2 regions of the Sulfitobacter faviae genome follow, and region 2 is predicted to be linked to the other one. Evidence: riboswitches for the same ligand, from Rfam matches in the RefSeq annotation. Region 2 holds a riboswitch; the other holds the start of a gene.
What was found. Region 2 has a riboswitch for thiamine pyrophosphate ahead of thiB (thiamine ABC transporter substrate binding subunit). Riboswitches for the same ligand answer to the same signal wherever they lie in the genome.
Positions count from the first base shown of each region.

Region 1: another riboswitch for thiamine pyrophosphate. It lies ahead of thiD (bifunctional hydroxymethylpyrimidine kinase/phosphomethylpyrimidine kinase); the one in region 2 lies ahead of thiB (thiamine ABC transporter substrate binding subunit).

Region 1 is NZ_PGFQ01000001.1:133,532-140,071, reverse strand. Features, by position in the region: partial or broken gene CUR85_RS20500 (ThiF family adenylyltransferase) at 1-428, opposite strand, end outside; gene CUR85_RS00765 (thiamine phosphate synthase) at 425-1,021, opposite strand; gene CUR85_RS00760 (thiazole synthase) at 1,018-1,779, opposite strand; gene thiS (sulfur carrier protein ThiS) at 1,829-1,978, opposite strand; partial or broken gene CUR85_RS00750 (FAD-dependent oxidoreductase) at 1,968-2,946, opposite strand; partial or broken gene thiD (bifunctional hydroxymethylpyrimidine kinase/phosphomethylpyrimidine kinase) at 2,939-3,741, opposite strand; TPP riboswitch at 3,807-3,903, opposite strand; partial or broken gene CUR85_RS00740 (error-prone DNA polymerase) at 4,015-6,540, opposite strand, start outside.
Region 2 is NZ_PGFQ01000001.1:1,385,235-1,391,774, forward strand. Features, by position in the region: partial or broken gene CUR85_RS07195 (thiamine/thiamine pyrophosphate ABC transporter permease ThiP) at 1-242, opposite strand, end outside; gene thiB (thiamine ABC transporter substrate binding subunit) at 218-1,195, opposite strand; TPP riboswitch at 1,230-1,330, opposite strand; gene aroC (chorismate synthase) at 1,423-2,532, shown strand; gene CUR85_RS07210 (DMT family transporter) at 2,543-3,481, shown strand; gene cobO (cob(I)yrinic acid a,c-diamide adenosyltransferase) at 3,552-4,157, shown strand; partial or broken gene CUR85_RS07220 (alkaline phosphatase D family protein) at 4,215-5,203, opposite strand; gene CUR85_RS07225 (PhoD-like phosphatase N-terminal domain-containing protein) at 5,089-5,760, opposite strand; gene pcaF (3-oxoadipyl-CoA thiolase) at 5,966-6,540, shown strand, end outside.

The sequences.
Region 1 (6,540 bases), 1.3 Mb from region 2:
GAAATCAGCGGTTTGCCCTGCGCCCGGGCTTCGTCCGACAGGGTCAGGCTGGCGGCGAAAGTGTCGGCGCAGTCGAGGGCGATATCGCAGTCCGCCAGCAGGGCGGGCGCATTGGCGGGGGTGAGCCATTCGGCACGCGGGGCAAGCGTCACCTCGGGGTTCAGCGCCGCCATCGCCTCGGCGGCAGCACGGACCTTGGGCCTGCCGATATCGTCCATCCGGTAGAGCGGTTGGCGGTGCAGATTGCTCAAGGCCACCTGATCGCCGTCCACCAATGTGATCCGCCCGACACCGGCCCCGACGAGATATTGCAGCACGGGCACCGCCAGCGCTCCGGCCCCGACGACCAGCACATGCGCCGCCGTGAGCCGCGCTTGCCCCTCGGCACCGACCTGCGGCAGAACCGTCTGGCGGGCGTAGCGGCTCATGCCGTCACCTCAAGCCATTCGCGCATCCGCGCTTCGGGGTCTGCGTTCAGCGTGATATCCGTGACCGCCGCCACCGTATCGGCCCCGGCGGCAAAGGCCCCCGGCGCGCGGGCGACAGACATGCCGCCAATGGCGCAAAGCGGGATATCCCCGATCCGCGCCTTCCATTCCGTCAGCCGGTCGAGCCCCTGTTCGGTCCATTTCATCTTTTTCAGAATGGTCGGATAGACGGGGCCCAGGGCGATGTAATCAGGGGCGAGGGCCAGCGCGCGGTCAAGCTCGGCATGGTCATGGGTCGACAGGCCCAGCTTCAGCCCGGCGGCGCGGATCGCGGGGATGTCGGCACTGTCCAAATCCTCTTGCCCCAGATGCAGCCAATCGGCCCCCAGTTCAATCGCCAGTTGCCAATGGTCATTCACTACCAGCAGCGCGCCGTGCTGGCGGCAGAGGTCGAGCGCGGTGGTGATCTCGGCGCGCAGCACCTCTTCCGGCGCGTCCTTGATGCGCAGTTGCACCAGCTTCACACCCAAGGGCACGGCCCGCGCGACCCATGCGGCACTATCGAAGACGGGGTAGAAACGCGGCAAGCTCATAGCCAAGCCTTTCCGATGACGGGGGTGGAGGGCACGGCCATGTCGCGCTGGCCCATGGGGCCGGAAGCGGCTGCAAGCGCGCCCGCGCGGCAGGCCAGCGCAAAGGCTTCGGCCATGGCGGCGGGGTCGCGGGCCTCGGCCACGGCGGTGTTCAAAAGCACCGCGTCGAACCCCATCTCCAGCGCTTGCGCGGCATGGCTGGGCAGGCCGAGGCCCGCGTCGATCACCATGGCCACATCGGGAAATGCTGCCCGCAGACTGCGCAGCCCGTGCAGGTTGTTCAGCCCCAGCCCCGAGCCGATCGGCGCACCCCAAGGCATCAGCACCCGGCAGCCTGCATCGACCAGCCGCGCGGCCAGCACCTGATCCTCGGTGGTATAGGGGAAGACCTCGAACCCATCGGCGCAGAGCGCCTCGGCAGCCTCGACCAGCCCGAAGGGGTCAGGTTGCAAGGTGTCGGCATGGCCGATGACCTCCAGCTTGATCCAATTGGTGCCAAAATACTCCCGCGCCATCTGCGCCGTGGTGATCGCCTCGCGCGCCGAATGGCAGCCGGCGGTGTTGGGCAGCAGATGCACGCCCAAGCCGCGCACCATGTCCCAAAACGCCTGTCCCGCGCCTTGCTCGCGGCGCAGCGAAACCGTGGCGACCGGCGCGGCGCTTTGGCGAAAGGCGGCCTCCATCACTGCGGGCGAGGGGTAGCGCGCGGTGCCCAGCATCAGCGGCAGGGGCAGGGCGGTGCCGTAAAAATCGCGCATCGCTCAGCCCCCTGCATGGCGCTGAGCACTTCGAGCCGGTCGCCGTCGCTCAGCATGGTCTCGCCCGCGCGCCTGCGGGAACGAAACTGCCGTTGAGGGCGGTGGCGACTTTCGCTTCGCCCCAGCCCAGTTCTGCCAATGCCGCGTCAAGCTGCGCGGCGGTGACCTCTCGCGTCTCGCCGTTCACTTCAATCTTCACGGAATAAATCCCCCGTTATCGCTGTTGCCAGAAAGCCCGCAGCCTGTTCGGCCAAGGCGGGCGCCATGAGAAAGCCGTGCCGGAACAATCCGTTCAGATGCAGCACCGCCCCGCGCTGCACGATGCCGGGCAGATTGTCGGCGAAGGCCGGGCGCAGGTCGGCGCCCATCTCGATGATCTCGCCCTCGGCAAAGCGCGGGTCGAGCGCATAGGCGGCTGAGAGCAGTTCCAGCGCCGAGCGGGCGGTCATGCCGCTGCGGCTGGCGCTTTCGATCTGGGTCGCGCCCAGCATGTAGATGCCTTGCCCGCGCGGTACGACGTAGAGCGGGTGGCGCGGGTGTAGCAGGCGGATCGGGCGGGTGAGGGTGATCTCGGGCGCGCGCAGCAGGATCATCTCCCCGCGCACGGCACGCAGACCGGGCAGAGCGTCGCAGGCCACCATGCCGCGGCAGTCGATCACCGGGCCTGTGACCTCCGAAGGGGTGAGGGCCGTGGTCTCGACCTTTACCCCTTGGGCGATAAGGGTTTGGGATAGATCATGCAGCGCTTGGCGCGGGTTCAGATGCGCCTCCTCGGCAAAGAACAACCCGCGGCGATGGCGCCCGGCGAGGTCCGGCTCGCAGGTCGCGATGGCTTCGGCGTCGCAGTCGCTGTGGCCCTCGGTGCGGGCGGCAAAACGCTGCAATTCCGCGCGGTCCCGCTCGGGGCGAGGACCAGCGTGCCCCTATGGGTGACCTCCGTGACCTCCCCCATAGCGTCGCAGCACGCCGCCCGTGGGTCACCACCGCAGGCTCGCTCAGCGCGCCTTCGCAAAAGGGGGCGAGCATGCCGCCCGCCCACCACGAACAGCCGTGCGGCCCGGGCGGGCCTTTGCGGTCAACGAGCCGGGGCCGCAGCCCCTGCGCCAGACAGGCCCGCGCGGCCCAGAGCCCTGCCACGCCCGCGCCGATGATGGTGACATCATTCATGGGGCCAAACGCCGTGGAAATGATGCACCGGCCCGTGGCCATGGCCGATGTTGAGGGCGTCCGCCGCGGCAATGGCGCGTTGCAGATAGCTATGGGCGGCCTCCACCGCCCCCGGCAGAGGCTGGCCCCGCGCCAGACCGGCGGCAATGGCGGCAGAGAGCGTGCAGCCGGTGCCATGGGTGTTCGCCGTCTGCTGGCGGGGCGCGGAAAGGCGCAGGGTCTCGGCCTCGGAAATCAGCAGGTCGACGCAGGTTTCGCCCTTGCCATGGCCGCCCTTCATCAGCACCGCGCGGGGGCCGAGCGACAGCAGCGCGCGGCCCTGCGCGAGCATGGTGGCCTCGTCGGTGGCTTCTTCTGTGTCCAGCAGCCGTGCGGCCTCGGGCAGGTTCGGCGTCAGCACATGGGCGCGGGGCAGCATCCGGTCGCGCAGGGTTTTGACCGCTTCGGCAGAGAGCAGCGCATCGCCGGATTTCGCCACCATCACCGGGTCGAGCACAACGGGTGCGGGGCAGTCGGCCAGCCCCTCGGCCACGGCGGAGATCGTGGCCGGGTCGCCCAACATGCCAATCTTGACCGCGCCGATGGCCAGATCGTCAAAGACCGCCGCCATCTGCGCGCGGATCATCGCAGGCGCGATCATGGCGACCGCGGTGACGGCGCGGGTGTTCTGCGCGGTGACGGCGGTGAGCACGCTGGCCCCATAGACGCCGAGCGCGCTAAAGGTCTTGAGATCGGCTTGAATCCCCGCCCGCCGCCGCTGTCGGAGCCCGCGATTGTCAGTGCTTGAAACGCCATTCGGCCCCATTCGTTAGATGGGCCAAGGGCATGGAGATACGGGGTAAACGACCGCCCGGATGGGGCTGATGCTTGCTTCCGTTCCCTACGCCGGTACGACCCGGATCAGGTTCGATGGGTCGGTTTTCACCTCTCAGCCCTGCGGCACCCCAACGGATTTCCGGCAGGCTAGCGAGGGGCGTTCATAGGGTCAACAGGGGATCGGTTAATTATTGCGTTTCGTTTTATATCAGTTAGTTGCGGTGCGCACCTCATGCATTGCATGAGGAATCGTTAATGAAAATCCCGCGATTTGGGGATCACCTTGGCATCACGCGGGTGGCCGTGCATGGCCACCTGACCGGGCAGCGGATGGGTCGGGTGATCGCCCGGCGTCGTGATGCCGGGCATCGGCGCGTCCGACAGCGCCGCCAGCCGGTCGGAGCGGTTTTCGAGCCGCTCGGCCACCACATGGATCACCCGCCCGTCGGTCTGCACGCGCCCCTCCACGACCAGAAGCCGCGACGACATGATCGTGGGGCGGTAGAGCTTGAACATGTTTGGCCAGATCACGAGGTTGGCGACGCCAAACTCATCCTCCAGCGTGATGAAGCACACCCCCTTGGCGCTGCCGGGTTTCTGGCGCACCAGCACCAGCCCCGCCAGCTTCACCCGCCGCCCGTGGCCCATGCGCGAAAGGTCTCGCGCCGAGGCGAACCCCTGCGCCGCAAGGCTCCCGCGGTAGAAGGACATCGGATGCGCCTTCAGCGACAGGCGCATCGTCTGATAGTCGGCCACGACCTGTTCCGCCTTTGGCATCACCGGCAGATGCACCTCCGGTTCCGGGCCGCGGGCCGAAGCCTCGGCATGGTCGAAGATCGGCAAGGCGGGCGCGTCGCGCAGCCCTTGGGCCTGCCAGAGCGCTTGGCGCCGATCGATCCCCATGCTGCGCATCGTATCGGCGGCGGCGAGCTGGCGGATCGCCTTGGCATCGAGACCCGCGCGGGACTTGAGATCTTCGACATCGGCGTAAGGCGCGTCGCGCCGGTCCATGATCCGCGCGCCGGCCTTTTCCTGCAGCCCGTCGACCATGCGCAGCCCCAGCCGCAGGGCGAAACCGTCCCCACGAGGCTCCAGCGTGCAGTTCCAGTCCGAGAGGTTCACATCCACATCGCGCACCTCGACCTGATGTTCACGCGCATCGCGCACGATCTGCGCCGGCGCGTAAAACCCCATCGGCTGGGAGTTCAAGAGCGCGCAGGCAAAGGCCGCCGGGTAGTGGCATTTCATCCATGACGAGACATAGACCAGCTTGGCGAAACTCGCCGCATGGCTTTCGGGGAAACCGTATTCGCCAAAGCCCTTGATCTGGTCGAAACAGCGCTGCGCGAAGACCGGATCGTAGCCGCGTTTGGTCATGCGGCCCACCATCTTGTCCTGCAGCTTCTCAATCGTCCCGCGCGAGCGGAAGGTGGCCATGGCCTTGCGCAGCTCATTGGCCTCGGCGGGCGAGAAGCGCGCCGCGTCGATGGAGATCTTCATCGCCTGTTCCTGAAAGATCGGCACGCCCAAAGTCCGGCTGAGGATGCTGAACAACTCGTCCTGCGGATAGGCCGGGCCGGGGGCGGGGTAGACGACGCTCTCGAGCCCCTGACGGCGGCGCAGGTAGGGGTGGACCATGTCGCCTTGGATCGGGCCGGGGCGGACGATGGCGACCTCGATCACCAGATCGTAGAAGACGCGGGGCCGCAGTTTCGGCAGCATCGCCATCTGCGCCCGGCTTTCGACCTGAAACACGCCAAGGCTGTCGCCCCGGCAGAGCATGTCGTAGGTGGGCCGCCCGGTGGCGTCGTCCTCGTGATCTTCCACCGGCACCGTGGCCAGTTCCAGCGGGCGGTCGTAATGCGCCTCGATCAGGTCGAAGCATTTGGCGATGCAGGTGAGCATGCCGAGCGCGAGGATATCGACCTTGAAGATCTGCAAGGCGTCGATGTCGTCCTTGTCCCACTCGATGAAACTGCGCTCGGGCATGGCGCCGTTGCCGATGGGCACGATCTCGGTCAGGGGGCGTTCGGTCAGGATGAAGCCGCCGACGTGCTGGCTCAGGTGCCGTGGCATGCCGATCATCTGGGAGGCGAGCTTCAGCACCATGCGCAGGTAGGGGTCCGAGAGGTCCAGTCCGGCCTCGCGGGCGCGGGCGTCGTCCATCTCACCCTCGAAACTGCCCCAGACGGTGCCGGCGAGTTTCGAGGTCACGTCTTCGGAAATCCCCATCGCCTTGCCGACCTCGCGAATGGCCGAGCGCGGGCGGTAGTGGATCACCGTGGCGCAGAGCCCGGCGCGGTGGCGGCCGTATTTGCCGTACATGTACTGGATGACTTCCTCGCGCCGCTCATGCTCGAAATCGACGTCGATGTCGGGCGGCTCGTCGCGTTCCTCGCTGAGGAACCGCTCGAAGAGCAGGTCATGCACCGCCGGGTCGACCGAGGTGATGCCGAGACAAAAACAGACGGCGGAATTGGCCGCCGAGCCGCGCCCCTGGCAGAGGATCGGCGGCTCGGCCTCCTCGCGGGCGAAGCGGACGATGTCGTAGATGGTCAGGAAATAACGCGCGATCTTCTTGGAGGAGATCAGGGCGAATTCCTTCTCGATGGTCTTTTTCACCGCTTCGGGCACGCCTTCGGGGTAGCGCCGGGCCGCGCCCTCCCATGTCAGGCGGGCCAGTTCCTCCATCGGGCTGCGGCCCTCGGGGACGATCTCATGCGGGTATTCATAGGCCAGATCGGTGAGGCGGAAGGTGATCTTATCCGCCAGCTTGCG
Region 2 (6,540 bases):
CCCCAGAACCGCCGCCGCGCCAATGCCCGCGCCACCGGCACGGCCAGCAACACCGAAAGCACCGCCGACCAAACCGCCTGTGTCGCGGTAAACCGCACCGCCGCCCAATCTGCCGGGCCGAGCCCTGCGCCCACATCGGCCGCCGCGAAAACGGCGACCAAAGCGGCAAGGATCAGCCCCGCCACCAGCGCGGCGGCGAAAAGCCCCGACTTGCCGCTTAACGCGACAGCGCGGTCAGCCATTCGTCCAAAGCCTCATCACGGAGCGCGGGGACATCGCCGTTCGGCACCAACAGCGCCTTGCCGGGCTGGATCATGCCTTCGAACCCTGCGGGCAGACCGCCTTCGGGCGTCACGGCGGGATACATCCAGTTGGTCGTCGGCAGCACCGATTGCGCGGCATCAGAGACGAGGTATTGCAAGAACCGATCCGCCAGTTCCGGCTGATCCGACCCGGCAAGCTTCCCCGCCACTTCGATCTGCATGTAATGACCCTCGTCGAACAGCGCCGCGGTCTTGCTGTCATCCTCCTCCGCGATCAGGTGATAGGCCGGAGAGGTGGTGTAGCTCAGCACCATGTCGGCCTCGCCTCCGAGGAAGAGACCGTAGGCTTCGGACCACCCTTTGGTCACGGTCACGACGTTGTCGGCCAGCCCCGCCCAAACCTCGGGCGCGTCCTCGCCGTAGGCCGCTTTGACCCACATCAGCAGCCCCAAACCCGGCGTCGAAGAGCGCGGGTCTTGGATCACGATTTTCAGATCGCTCTCGGCCAGCGCTTTGAAATTGCCGGGCGCGTCCAGATCGGTGCCGTGGACAAAGGCGAAATAGCCCCAGTCATAGGGCACGAAAACTTCGTCTTCCCAAGTGATCGGCAGGTCATAGTCGGCCTGCAACCCGCTCGGCGCGAACAACCCGGTCTCTTTCGCGGCGGCGATCAGGCTGGTGTCCAGCCCCAGCACGATATCCGCGTCGGACCGTGCGCCTTCAAGCTTGAGCCGCGCCAAAAGGGCCGCACCGTCGCCCATGCCGACGAATTTCAGGTCGCAGCCGCATTCGGCCTCGAACCCCTCTTCGATGGCCGGACCCGGCCCCCATTCGGTGACGAAACTGTCGTAGGTATAGACCGTCAGTTCAGGCGTCTCGGCCCATGCGGCCGATGCGCCCAAGACGCCCGCAGCAAGTGTAAGATACTTCATCGCATCCTCCTTTTGCGGCGAAAGGTAAAAGGTGGATGTCTGTCCTGACCTTCCCTCCGCCGGTGTTAACCGGTTCAGGTTCAACGGGTCCGCACAACATGCACATCTCAGCCCAAAGGCCCCCGAGGTAGCGTCAGGGGTAGATCGGACCTGCACAATTGGCAAGGCAAATCCCCTTGAGGCAGGGCGCTGCCCCGGCTAAGGGTTTGACAACAGGAGGTCCGCCCATGTCGATCAACAGCTTTGGCCATCTTTACCGGGTCACCACATGGGGCGAGAGCCACGGGCCCGCCCTTGGGGCGACCATCGACGGCTGCCCCCCTGGCGTGCCGATTGACGAGGGCATGATCCAACAGTGGCTCGACAAGCGCAAACCGGGCCAGAACAAATACACCACACAGCGGCGCGAAGCGGATGAGGTGCGGATCCTGTCGGGCACCTTTGAAGGGGTCACCACCGGCACGCCGATCCAGTTGATGATCGAGAACACCGATCAACGCTCGAAAGACTACGGCGACATCAAGGACAAGTTCCGCCCCGGTCACGCCGATATCACCTATTTCCAGAAATACGGCATCCGCGACTATCGCGGGGGTGGCCGTTCCTCGGCCCGGGAGACCGCCGCGCGGGTGGCGGCGGGCGGTCTGGCGCGTGAGGCGATCAAAGCGCTGGTGCCGGCGCTTCAGATCACCGGCTACATGGTGCAGATGGGGCCGCATAAGATCGACCGCGAAGCGTTCGATTGGGACCAGATCGACCAAAACCCCTTTTGGGTGCCGGATGCCAAAGCAGCGGCGGACTGGGCCGACTACCTCGACGGGCTGCGCAAATCGGGCAGCAGCGTCGGCGCGATCATCGAAGTGACGGCGCGCGGCGTGCCTGCGGGCCTCGGCGCGCCGGTCTATGGTAAGCTCGACACCGATCTGGCCGCCGCGATGATGAGCATCAATGCCGTCAAAGGCGTGGAGATCGGCGAGGGCATGTCGGCGGCGATGCTGACGGGCGAATTGAACGCCGATGAGATCACCATGGGGCCCGATGGGCCGGAATATTCCTCGAACCACGCGGGCGGCATCTTGGGCGGGATCAGCACCGGGCAGGATGTGGTGCTGCGTTTCGCGGTGAAGCCGACCTCCAGCATCCTGACCACGCGGCGCACGATCACGAAACAGGGCGAAGAGACCGAGATCATCACCAAGGGCCGCCACGATCCCTGCGTCGGCATCCGCGCAGTGCCGGTGGGCGAGGCGATGATGGCCTGCGTGCTGCTGGATCACCTGCTGCTGCATCGCGGACAGATTGGCCAGAACCGCGGCATAATCGGCCCTGAGGCGTGAGGATCAAAGCATGAAAGTCGATGATTTCTCCGCCCGCCCCGCCCTTGGTGTCGGACTGAAAATCACGGCGATCCTGCTTTTCACCTGCATGTCCGCGATCATCAAATCGCTGGCCGACGAGGTCCCCGCCGGGGAGTCGGTCTTCTTCCGCTCCTTCTTTGCCATTCCGGTGATCCTGATCTGGCTGGCGCAGCGCGGCAAATTGAAAAGCGGGCTAAAGACGCAAAACCCGATGGGCCATGTTTGGCGCGGGCTCTTCGGCACCACGGCGATGGGGCTGACCTTTACCGGCCTCGGCCTGCTGCCCCTGCCCGAGGTCACGGCCATCGGCTTTGCCACACCGATTTTCACCGTCATCCTCGCTGCCGTATTGCTGGGCGAGAAAATCCGGCTGATCCGCGTGAGTGCCGTGGCGATTGGGTTGGTGGGGGTGATGATCATCCTTTGGCCGCGATTCACCAGCATCGGCACGATGGAGCAGACAGCCACCATCGGCGCGTTGCTGATCCTGATGGCGACAATGGTGCGCAGCCTCGTGCAGATCCACATTCGCCAATTGGTGCAGAACGAAGATACCGCCGCGATCGTCTTTTACTTCTCCTGCACCGCCTCCTTGCTGGCGCTCTGCACCCTGCCCTTCGGCTGGGTCATCCCCGATCTGCAAACCTTTGGCCTGCTGGTCCTCGCCGGGCTGATCGGCGGGGTGGCGCAAATCCTGATCACCTCGGCCTACCGCTTTGGCTCAGCCTCGATGCTGGCCCCCTATGACTATACCTCGATGCTTTTCGCCATCTTGCTGGGCTATGTCTTCTTTGCCGAACTGCCTACGATGATGATGCTGGCGGGCGCGGCGCTGGTGATCAGCGCGGGCGCGTTGGTGATCTGGCGCGAGCGGCAGTTGGGGATGGAACGGGGCAAGGCGCGGTCTGTCACCGATCCCAAAGCGTGATCGAATGCGGGCTTTCGCCCGGCCCGGCCTCTCCCTATGGTGCCCCAAAACCGGATAGAGGAGATGACCGATGAGCGACGCGGATCCGAAAGATCACAAGGAAAAGATGCAGCAGCGTCAGGCCGAGCAGCGCGCCAAGGTGGCCGAGTTGCAAGACCCGGACAAGGGTCTGGTGCTGGTCCATACCGGGCCGGGCAAGGGCAAATCCTCTTCTGCTTTCGGCGTGGTGGTGCGCGCGCTTGGCTGGAAACAGCGCGTCGGCGTGGTGCAGTTCATCAAGGGCAAATGGAAAACCGGCGAACGATTGTTCTTTGAACGGTTGGATGAGGTGACATGGCACACGATGGGCGAAGGTTTCACTTGGGACACCCAAGACCGCAACCGCGACATCGCCGCCGCCGAGGCCGCATTCGGCAAGGCGCGCGAGATGATGGAGAGCGGCGACTATGACCTTGTGGTGATGGATGAGATCAACATCGCCATCCGCTATGAATACCTCAAGATCGAAGATGTGATCGCCGGGCTCGACGCGCGCGACAAGCGCACCGCCGTGGTGCTGACAGGCCGTGACGCCCGGCCCGAGCTTTGCGACTATGCCGATCTGGTGACCGAAATGTCCGAGGTCAAACACCCGTTCAAAGCGGGCATCAAAGCACAGCGCGGCGTCGACTACTGAAACGAAAAGGATCGCCCGCTTCCGGGCGATCCTCTCACTGTGCCATGCGGAGGGCGCTTAGATCGTCGCGCCCTTGGGGTCGAGCGTCACCGAGTAAAGCTCGGTATCGGCGCGGTCCATCAGACGCACTTTCATCTGCTGGGTCTTGGCGTCGATATCGACCAAGCCAAAGAATTGCAGACCGGCGGAGGGCGGCAGGTTCACCTGACCTTCTTCGGGGGCTTTGACGTATTTCAACTCGGGGCCAAAGGTGCCGTCCAATTCGTTCGGGCCAAAGGTGCCCGCGTGCAGCGGGCCCGACACAAACTCCCAGAACGGGTCAAAGTCCTGAAACTGCGCTTTGTCGGGGTTGTAGTAATGCGCGGCGGTGTAATGCACATCCGCCGTGAACCAGACCACGTTGTCGACCTGCGCGGTCTTGATGAAACGCAGCAGCCCCGCGATCTCTTGCTCGCGGCCCTTGGCGGCGCCATTGTCGCCATTGGCAACCGCCTCGGCCCCGCCGCCGACGACCAGACCGATGGGCATGTCGCAGGCGATGACCTTCCATGTGGCCGCCGAATTGGTCAGCTCACGCTTGAGCCATGCCATCTGCTCGGCCCCGAGGATATCGGTGGCCTGCGACATCTCGGTCTGCATGTTCTCGCTGTTCGGCCCCGGTAGCTGCGCAGGTCGAGGAAGAAGACATCCAGAATCGGACCGTAGTTGATCTTGCGGTAGACCCGGCCCGGCTCGGCGGGGGTGATGCGCAGCGGGGTCATCTCATGGAAGGCCTGCGAAGCGCGGGCGGCAAGGACATGGATCGACTTCTCGCTATAGCGGTCGTCTTCCATCAGGCTGCGCGAGGAGGACCAGTTGTTCACGACCTCATGGTCGTCCCACTGCATGAAGGTCGGCACATGGGCGTTCATCTCGCGCACATGGTCGTCCATCAGGTTGTATTTCCACTGACCGCGGTATTCGTCCAGCGTCTCAGCCACCTTGCGTTTCTCGTCGATGATGGTGGTGTTCTTCCACATCGTGCCGTCGTCAAGCTGCACCTCATCCTCAAGCGGGCCATCGGCATAGATGGTGTCACCGGAATGCAGGAAGAAGTCGGGCGGTGTTTGGCCATGGTCGCATAGGTGCGCATGCCCTCATCGTCGATGCCCCAGCCCTGACCAGCGGTGTCACCGGACCAAGCAAAGCGCACGTCGCGGCGCGCGGTGGGCGCGGTGCGAAACTGGCCGATGATCGGCTCGGAAGTGGCATTGATGTCGCTCAGGTCCGCAGCGGTGAAGCGGTAAAAGATATCCTGATCCGAGGGCAGCCCTTCGACCAGACGTTTCACCGCCAGATCGTGGTTCGGCAACGCGTTCATCGGCGCAAGCTGGCGCGCGTTATCAAAGCTCTCGGTGGTGGAGATTTCGACCTGCACCCGTGCCGGGCGGTCGGTGCGGGTCCAGATCATGCCGGACTGCGTGTCGACATCGCCCGATTGCACCCCATGGGTAAACACCGGGCGTGAGGCTGCACGGCTGAGGCTGGGCATGGCAAGGCTTGCGGCAAAGGCGGTGGAGCCCGCCAGCACAGCGCGACGGGTCGGGCGGATCAGTTTGGTCATCGTGAGCTTCCTCTGAGGGTGGCGATGGCGGCACAGAACCCCCGGCGCGTGACAGATGGCCGACAGCTGCGTGACTCTTTGGCAAAGCTTTGGTGACAGCGCGATGACGTGTTACCAAAATCCGTACCCCATTTTCATTCCGTAACATTTTGATTGAACCGAATCGCCCCGATGTGTAGATTGCGGTGCAACAACAGGAGACCCCATGCAGGCATTCATCTGCGACGCGCAGCGCACCCCCATTGGCCGTTACGGCGGCGCCCTCTCTTCGGTTCGCGCCGATGATCTGGCCGCCGTGCCGCTGAAAGCGCTGATGGAGCGGAACCCTTCCGTCGACTGGGCGCGCGTCGATGACGTGATCATGGGCTGCGCCAATCAGGCAGGCGAAGATAACCGTAACGTGGCGCGTATGGCGTCGCTATTGGCTGGCCTGCCGGTCGAGGTGCCGGGTGCGACGATCAACCGTCTCTGCGCCAGCGGGATGGACGCCGTGGGCGCTGCCGCCCGGGCGATCCGCGCGGGCGACATGGACCTCGCCATCGCGGGCGGGATTGAGAGCATGTCGCGCGCGCCCTTCGTGATGCCCAAGGCCGAAACCGCCTTTTCGCGCAACAACGCCGTCTATGACACCACCATCGGCTGGCGCTTTGTGAACCCGAAGATGAAGGCTGAGTTCGGCGTCGACTCGATGCCCGAGACCGCCGACAACGTCGCCGCCGACCATGACGTGTCGCGCGAAGATCAAGACGCCTTCGCCGCACGTAGCCAGGAACGCTATGC